One region of the Psychrosphaera algicola genome, then DNA from elsewhere that is predicted to be linked to it. Evidence: predicted binding sites of a transcription regulator. Region 1 holds the regulator's gene; the other holds the start of a gene.
What was found. The regulator FliA, encoded in region 1, starts transcription of late flagellar genes. The targets are predictions, from matches to a motif close to CTAAAGNTNNNNNNNNNNNNGCCGATA.
Positions count from the first base shown of each region.

Region 1 (4,627 bases):
AGCGGTAGATTCTGATGCAGAATTAACAACTAAACCTTCTACACAACCGGTGAGTGAAGCCGAAACGCAGCAATCGATATCAAATCAACGAGTGAACAACCAACAAATGGCCGGTGCTAGTGGATCAATTCAAGCACTGATGAATAAGCCAGAAGGTGCACAAACGCAAAGTCAGCCTGCAACTAATGTGGCCAGTTCGTTAGACGAATTATTAAAGCGTCAAAGCAACTTTAGTAAGCCAGCTCAAGCGGCTGTTGCTCCTCGTCAGGCACAGCCTGTTCAAGCTTTACAAGAAAATGAAAATCCAGTCGGGACTATGACCTAAGGCACTATCACAACAAGCAGAATCAGAATTTGAACAATGGTTATCTAAAGCCCGAGATAAAGTTGCTGAAGAGTCAGCACCTTCTCAGGTTGATTTTAACTCGCTAAATAATGATATTGGTTATGACTCAAATACAAATGAAGCGCACCAAGCACAGTTAGATGGTGATGATTTGTCTGATCCACACTCGGCTCCAGTTTCTGCTTCTATTAGTGAGTTGGCGACATTAAAGGCCGAGATGAACTCAATTAAGCAATTATTAGAACATCAAGTCTCAAATTTAATGTGGCAAGACGTCAATCGTCGTCAACCTGTAAAAGCGATGTTAACTAGCAAATTAAAAGAAATGGGTTTATCAGTTAAAGTCGCTGAGCATTTAACGCATTTTATTGGCGAAGACACTAAACACTCTGATGTTTGGCCTAAAATGTTAGCGTTGTTAACTGAACAACTTGATACAACAGATAACGAAATTATCAAACGTGGCGGAGTCTATGCATTGGTCGGTCCTACTGGCGTTGGTAAAACTACGACCATAGCTAAGTTAGCGGCTCGTTATGCACAAATGTATGGTGCCGACAAAGTTGGCCTAATTACGACTGATAGCTTTCGTATCGGCGCACTTGAACAATTGGCAACTTATGCCAAAATATTAGGGTGCCCGCTTAAACAAGCAAAAGATGTTGAAGAGTTGTCTGAAGCCATTTATCAGCTAAGAAACAAAAAGTTAGTTTTGATTGATACAGCTGGCATGAGTCAACGTGACATTAAATTGACAGAAAGATTAAATTATTTGTTAACGCGATCACGTGTTAACATTAAAAATTATTTAGTTTTATCAGCCACTTCACAAATGAGTGTACTGCAAGAAAGCGTACAACATTTTAAAACAATTCCACTTTCGGGTTGTATATTTACAAAAATAGACGAATCTTTAAGTTTGGGAGAGTTAATGAGTGTTGCAATTCATAATAGGTTGCCAATTGGTTATTTAACCAACGGTCAACGCGTCCCAGAGGACATTAGAGTTGCAAATTCAGGAAAAATTGTGCAAAAAGCTAATCAATTGTTTGAATTAAAGCAAAAAGTAACTAACGAAAATAATAAGGTAGTGCCAAAAGCAGTAGGCATGTATGATTAAAGCAAGTTCATCTGACTAAGGCTAGTGGCTTAAGAAATATGTCTTTAGCAAATAAAACCAAAGTAATCGCTGTTACAGGCGGAAAGGGTGGCGTTGGCAAAACAAGTGTTTCGCTAAATACCGCTATAGCCCTAGCTCAAATCGGGCAAAAAGTGTTAGTGCTAGACGCTGACCTAGGCTTAGCTAACTGTGATGTTATGCTAGGTTTACGTGTCGAAAAAACTTATCACATGTCATCTCCGGTGAAGCTGAACTTGACGATATTTTAGTTGAAGGGCCGTACGGCATTAAAATAGTACCGGCAACTTCAGGTACTGTAGATATGGTCGACCTTTCTCCTACCCAGCATGCCGGACTTATCCGAGCTTTCAGTGAAATGCGAACACCAGTGGATATTTTTATTGTCGATACTGCGGCAGGCATTTCAGACATGGTATTGTCCTTTTCACGCGCATCCCAAGAATTATTAGTTGTTGTCTGTGATGAGCCAACGTCAATTACTGACGCCTATGCACTGATCAAAATTCTTAATCGTGACCATGGTGTCAATCGATTTAAAGTCGTGGCGAACATGGTTCGTTCGATGAAAGAAAGCTAGGACCTATATAAAAAATTATCTTTAGTGACGGACCGATTTTTAGACGTCACACTCGAGTTAACTGCGATAATTCCATTTGACGACAATTTAAGAAAAGCGGTTCGACGCCAGCGGGCAATTGTGGACGCTTTCCCAAGATCGCCATCGTCTGTCGCATTTAAAACTTTAGCTGCCAAAATAAATAACTGGCCGACGCCGACAAACGCGACTGGTAATTTAGAATTTTTTCTAGAGCAGTTAGTAAATTAAGAGGCGCTCGTTTGAACAACAAAGTTGCCGCAGCCTACGAGGCTAAAGAACAATCGCTCACTAGCCTTGTAAACAAACATGGGGTGTTAGTGAAACGAATTGCCCACCATTTGGCTGCGCGATTGCCCGACAGTGTCCAAGTTGATGATCTCATCCAAGCAGGTATGATTGGTCTTATTGAAGCATCAAAGAATTTTGATGGGTCAAAAGGGGCGAGTTTTGAAACCTATGCTGGCATAAGAATTCGAGGCTCCATGTTGGATGAAATTCGACGTGGCGACTGGACTCCCCGCTCTGTACACCGTAATACCCGATTAGTTGCCAATAAAATATCAGCGTTAGAAGCTGAACTTGGACGCGACGTTAAAGATGTAGAAGTCGCTGCTGCATTGGATATATCACTTGCCCAATACCACCAAATGTTAAAAGAGACGAGCGCAGGCCGTGTCCTCGATTTGGACAGCTTAGGTGTAGCGGAAGATGTGGTGACAAAACATACTGACGGTTCGGACGATGTCTATGACGGTGTCGAAGTAAACAATTTTAAATCATCAATGATAAAGGCAATTAAGTCATTGCCCGAGCGAGAGGGACTAATTCTTTCGCTATATTATGATGATGAGCTAAACTTACGTGAAATTGGTAACGTTTTGAACGTGAGTGAATCGAGAGTTAGCCAGATCCATAGCCAAGCTATGGTGCGGCTTCGAGCTCGATTAAAGGAATGGTTATAATAAAACTTGTAACTTCCTAATTTTTATTAATAATATTTATTTACGTTAATCATGTATTTTCAAGCCGGTACGAACTACTATAAGTGAAACTGGATTGGGAACTAACAAAACCTCACTGGAGGACGCTTTGGATAAGAATATGAAAATTCTGGTTGTTGACGACTTCTCAACAATGAGAAGAATCATCAAGAACCTATTGAGAGATTTGGGCTTTACCAATGTTTCAGAGGCAGATGACGGAAGTACTGCATTACCAATGTTGCAAAATGGTGACTTTGATTTTGTTGTTACGGACTGGAACATGCTCAAGGTATGCAAGGGATTGATTTATTACGTGAGATTCGTAAAGACGAAAGCCTAAAACATATGCCTGTCATGATGGTAACTGCAGAAGCTAAAAAAGAACAAATTGTTGCCGCCGCTCAAGCGGGTGTTAATGGCTACATTGTTAAGCCATTTACTGCAGCGACGTTGAAGGGCAAATTAGAAAAAATATTCGAGCGCTTAGAATAATCTAACTAGGAGTACACTATGTCTTTAGAGACTGCTCCGCAGATTAGCCTTGAAGAGGCTAAAGCCTTAGTAGCTGCGCTAGAGTCGGGTGACAATACAACAGCAAACACCATTTTAATGGGCATTGCTGCACCTGAGCAAAAAGAATTATTTGCAGAAGTTGGAAAACTCACACGTCAATTACATGATTCGCTTTCTAGTTTTCAATTAGATCCGAAAATTGCAAATTTGGCGACAGATGATATCCCTGATGCAAAAGAACGATTAAGTTACGTCATGAGTTTGACGGAACAGGCTGCCAATAAAACAATGGACGCCGTTGACGCTAGCTTGCCGTTAGCTGACAAAATTAATAGCGATATTTCCAGTTTAAAACCTGAGTGGGATAAATTAATGCAGCGCCAACTTGAGTTGGGCGAATTTAAAACCTTATGTTTTTCAGTGAATGAGTTTATGGAGACTGCAGAAAAAGACGCAGCCCAAATTCATCTTTATATGACTGAAATCATGATGGCTCAAGACTTTCAGGATTTAACTGGTCAGGTAATCAAACGTGTTATCGAGTTAGTCAAAGAAGTTGAAGATAGTTTAATTCACTTACTGACAGTATTTGGTGAACCTAGTAGAGAATCTATTAATGAAGTTAAGGCTGCTGTCGATAACAATGGTGTAGAAGGTCCAATCATCGATGCTGAAACACGTGAAGACGCTGTTTCGAATCAAGATGAAGTTGACGACCTATTATCTAGTTTAGGCTTTTAAGTTAGGGAGCTGCCGAATGGCGTTGGAAGTGGATCAAGAGATATTACAAGATTTCTTAATAGAAGCTGCAGAGATCTTAGAATTACTATCAGAAGAGCTAGTTGAACTGGAAAATGACCCAGAAAACGCTGGTCTCTTGAATTCCATTTTCCGTGGATTTCATACCGTCAAAGGTGGCGCTGGCTTTTTAGCGTTAACGCATTTGGTGGATGCGTGCCATGGTGCAGAAAATGTTTTCGACATTCTGAGGACTGGCAAACGGAGCGTAACACCTGAATTGATGGATGTTATTCTCCAAGCGCTCG
Region 1 is NZ_JAQOMS010000002.1:990,525-995,151, reverse strand. It holds partial or broken gene flhF (flagellar biosynthesis GTPase FlhF) at 1-1,466, shown strand, start outside; partial or broken gene PN838_RS05405 (MinD/ParA family protein) at 1,505-2,313, shown strand; gene PN838_RS05400 (RNA polymerase sigma factor FliA) at 2,325-3,047, shown strand; partial or broken gene PN838_RS05395 (response regulator) at 3,253-3,560, shown strand; gene PN838_RS05390 (protein phosphatase CheZ) at 3,579-4,322, shown strand; gene PN838_RS05385 (chemotaxis protein CheA) at 4,339-4,627, shown strand, end outside.

Region 2 (4,627 bases), 540 kb from region 1:
ATTGCTTGTCGTTGGCTAATTGTGTAATGAGCAATAAATCATTTTCGTTTTTAGGAAACAAGGCAGCCTGTGGTAACTCTTGATAAATACTATTATCAGAGGCCAATGTAACGCGCGTAGCATACGTAGTATCGATATCACCGGAAAATGGTGTAGTGATGGATATTTTGTTGTCGGCGGCCTGCGTGGCGTCGGTAGACACGTTGAGTTGCGACAATTGACGACAAAAGTTGAAAACAATCGGAGAAAGCGTTTCTTGTTCAGTAATACGGCGGATCATATGCAAGACAAATTGTTGGATTTGAATTGAATTATATCGTTTTAAATTGAAATTGAAATTACCAAATTAGAATAAGTACTATCAAATGCAACGATGATTGTTTACCGGTCTAAAAATACTAACGCTTATAAGCATTTTTAGTGTTAAAAACAAGGTTATTACCGACCGAACCAGCCCTTTAGCGGCGTCTGTCATTGATAAACATTACGTGCGGTTAACCTCTGTATTATAGAATCGTCACACCTTCAATCTCTAATACTGTTTTTACATCAGTACGTTCGATAATTTTAACTATGGTTGATTGGATTAGTTCGCTTTCTCTTGCATCTTCTTCGCACGTGAACCGTTCAACTTGAACATCGGCACCTTCCTCAAAGATAAATTGAACAGCGACTTCGTTTGCACACGCTGCAGTTTGTCCAAAATATTCTAACGTGATCTGTGGATAGCCCTTAAAACCAGACTTTAGGTGTTTGCTAATTCGTTTTTTAGCCTTGTCGATATGCATGTAATACCCGCTTAGTCAGTAAGTTATCAACTGAGTTATTAATATTGAAACGCTAACTTACTTGGCTTTGATAAAAACTGCGAGCGTATTCTTACCTCTTTGGAAATAAAAGCACTAAATACGGTTAAGAAGTATTTCGACATGTGTGTTTATGGGCATTGTATTAAGTAGAAGGAGAACAATCCACTGAACAGTATGTCTGCGTAGAAGCTAAGCTGAAAGAGAAAGGCGGTTGCTATTATTAAATCGAATATTTTCCATTGCACGTGCTTGGTTTAACGTATTAAACCATGTTTCTACATCAAGTTTTGGCGTAACCTTGGTTTCATCAAGAATTGAATTAGTTTCAGTATCTCGATTTAGTTTCTGTTGAGCTAAATATTTTAACTTAATGTTGTAGTCTAAATTTGCAATCACCTCATCAGGCAAGTTGTTATCTGACTTTGCAACTAAGGGTTGTCGAGCGAGAGACTGCGCTAAATTGATTGAAGATATGTTGCCACTATTTGCAAATCCATTGCACTTTAATTCAGTTTCAACATCAAATTGCCCTACCGATTCAAAGTGTGCCACATTAAATTTCTTATTTAAGTCGTTCGATGTTTCTACAGGTGTGGTTTTGTATTGATGAAATTGATCTAAGTCGGTCGCGTCAGTACTCACCATAGACATAAGCAAATTATAAAATGCTTTATCGTTATCGGTAACCGCTTGAGTAAGTTCAGCGCGAAAAGACGACTCGCGGATCACATCAGCAGTTTGTTCGAATTTAGTGTTTAAGGACGGTTGGGTGTGCATATTACAACTTTTTATTATGCTATTGAGCGTTTTATCGACGGTTAAACCAATAACTTTAATAAATTATTTACATCACTTAATAATTTGTTAATATCCACCTCGTACTAAGTGGAGGGGTTCCCGAGTGGCCAAAGGGATCAGACTGTAAATCTGCTGGCTCTGCCTTCGGTGGTTCGAATCCACCTCCCTCCACCACTTATTATGTAGACCGAAGTCCTATGACTTCGGTTTTTTTCGTCTTCTTTTACTATTTTTTCCATTCTTTTAAATAAACACTTGAATTTCAGCGTAAACTTACCAAAACTGAGGTGAGATTAAATATCAATAAGTTGTAACTTTGAAAACTGAATTTTCATTTGCTGACAAAAACATTCTTATCGTAGAAGACCAGAAGCCTTTTCAAGTCATGCTCAAGGGAATGTTAAAAAACATGGGGGCTAGAAACGTAGTTGTTTCTCCAAATGGAGAACAAGCTCTTGTGCGTTGTAATGAAGAAAAGTTTGATGTGATCTTTATCGATTACAATTTAGGTGATGGCCGTAACGGTCGACAGCTATTTGAAGAATTAAAGGAACGAAAATTATTACCAGTGCATAACGTAAGTATGTTGGTAACTGGTGAGAGTGAATTAAACATGGTTATCGGGGCTGTTGAAGTTAGGCCTGACGATTACGTTGTTAAGCCCTTTTCTCAAAATCTATTAAAGCAACGAGTGTCCCGTACTTGGCTCAAAAAGCAAACATTATTGCCATTGTTAATGTATCTAGATAGGGATCAATTAGATAAGGCGTTAATACAGGTTGATGAATTATCTAAAACGGCTCCGCGATTAAGAACACTTATCTTAAAATACAAAGCGGATATTTTGTTTAAATTAGGCAAGTTTCAAGAGTTAGAGGCCTTTTTAGATCAAGTACTTAAAGTTAAGAGTTTAAATTGGGCATTGGTTTATAAAAGTAAACTAATGCGGTCCAAAGGCAAACACAGTCTAGCGATAAAATATAGTAAAGAAGCGCTCTCGTTGAGCAAACTGACCATTGAAGCATACGATATAATTGCTGATTGTTATTTGCAAAACTCGGAAACTAAACCCGCTTACGACTGGATCAGGTCTGGCATCGAAAAATCCCCTTTTTCTGTTCAACGCCAATATAAATTAAGCTCTATTGCAAAATTGAATAAAGACTACGACGTATCAATAAAAGCATGTAATCAAGTTGTTGAACTGACATCAAAATCATTTCGTAGAGATCAAAAACATCTTTTGAACCACATTCGTAATATCATCGATATTTGTGAACTAGAACAAGATGTAAATAAAAAACGTAAGTATAATCAAGAAGCTATTTACGCTTTGCAAAAGTCAAAACATGAACAACATGTGAATGCAGCACTGAAAATTGAAGACTTTGAACAAATTTGCATGGCCCGACTCGATTCTGTAAATGGGCTAAATTATCAGGCCAAGCGATCATTTTTTGAATTATCAGCAAAATTTACTAATCGCAAAATCGATCTCCCTTCTAACTTATTGCCTGACAGTGTTTCATTGATGCTGAAAATTGGTGAATATGAAAAAGCCAAAGAATATGCCCAAAAAGTTGAAATGGTAAAAGATGATTTAGATGACTTTGCAATTGAAATGATTGCGCGGGCCCGGGAGAATGCAGGTGAAAATATTGATCTTGTTAAAACGCTCAATAAAAAAGGTATTGAAGATTATCATAAAGGTGAACTGCACAATTCGCTTAAATACTTTGAACAGGCACTTAATATTGCTCCAATGAACTCTGGTACGGCGCTAAACCTTATCCAGGTCCTAATTTCTTTAATTGAATCGGAGCCAAGGTCGCGCTGGCAATTAATTGATAGATGTCGGTTTATCTTTAAGATAATCGACGGTATGCCTTTGGCTCAAGCAAATAATCAAAGAGCTATGTCGTTGGCTGAAAAATTTAATACGCTAGTGACAGAACCTAAAAAATAATTCTCAATGAGTCGTTTTTAAACTAATTGACGTTTTTAATCGTGCGTTTAACGCGCTTATGCCGTGAGTCGTTTAAGTGTATTGCAATACAACTCAGGTCGCTTGGTTTGATAAGAAAACGATTTAGTGTCTTTGTACGGTAACTTCATAAATCCAGATACACCTATGCCTTTTATATGCTTAATATTTGCCAAAACCCCGCTTAAATGATGTTTAAATTGCAAGTATTGTGACTCATCTAATAACGTATAGTAATTATGAATTTTTAGATGTTTTGGCAACGCCTCAAAAATAATACAACCAGTATGCCGTATGTTGTTCAGGGCGACTATGTGTTGCATTATTTCTTCTGGTAAGGCTAATTTTTCGTCCGGATCATCACCATCTTCAAAATATGAGTGTTGTTTGTTGTCATCGGTTTCCGGTACGGGGTAATTTCAAATGAAATATGTGTGGTATCCGAACAATAAAATGGTTGGTGTTCGTTTTCACGCTCAAAATGCAGGGTATTTTTAGCATCAAATAAACACGCTTTAAATATACCTTCTCTAAGTTCTAAGCTTCGGGCTAAATCAATAATATTATCTATTGTTTGACCCACACTGACTTGGTATTTGACGTCAAATAGATTTAGATTCGATTCTACAGAAATGTTGTCCGCTAACCAGTGAATCGCAAATCCACCAACGATGGGAAATTCATTCAATCGGCTTACCGCCGCGACAAACGCTTTTTCATTTTCTCCCATGCCCTGTAGATAGTTTTTATAATATTTGTCGAGTTGTGCATCTTTAATGCCGTCAAGTGAAGCCGCGTCTGCCTGATGTTGCCGTAAAAACGACTTACGCGATGAATAGACAACTGTTTCTACATTTTGTTTTCGTACTTTTGTCCAAATAGGCAAATGATTTGCGTCTTGATAATTTTCGGTGTCACTCAATACCCAATTCTTTAAATGTTTTATTTGCGTAATAAAGGTGTCACCGGCTTTGTGCTGTTTAGCGACATCGTCACTCAACATATCTGACAACACATCTGAGAACGCTTTTGGCAG
Region 2 is NZ_JAQOMS010000002.1:447,666-452,292, reverse strand. It holds partial or broken gene ydiJ (D-2-hydroxyglutarate dehydrogenase YdiJ) at 1-280, opposite strand, end outside; gene PN838_RS02390 (hypothetical protein) at 507-788, opposite strand; gene PN838_RS02385 (VC2046/SO_2500 family protein) at 999-1,586, opposite strand; tRNA gene PN838_RS02380 (tRNA-Tyr) at 1,697-1,781, shown strand; gene PN838_RS02375 (tetratricopeptide repeat-containing response regulator) at 1,924-3,573, shown strand; partial or broken gene PN838_RS26930 (protein kinase domain-containing protein) at 3,630-4,627, opposite strand, start outside.
Region 2: PN838_RS02385 (VC2046/SO_2500 family protein) is a predicted target of FliA. The motif match lies at 1,619-1,645, and genes of this name have one in related genera.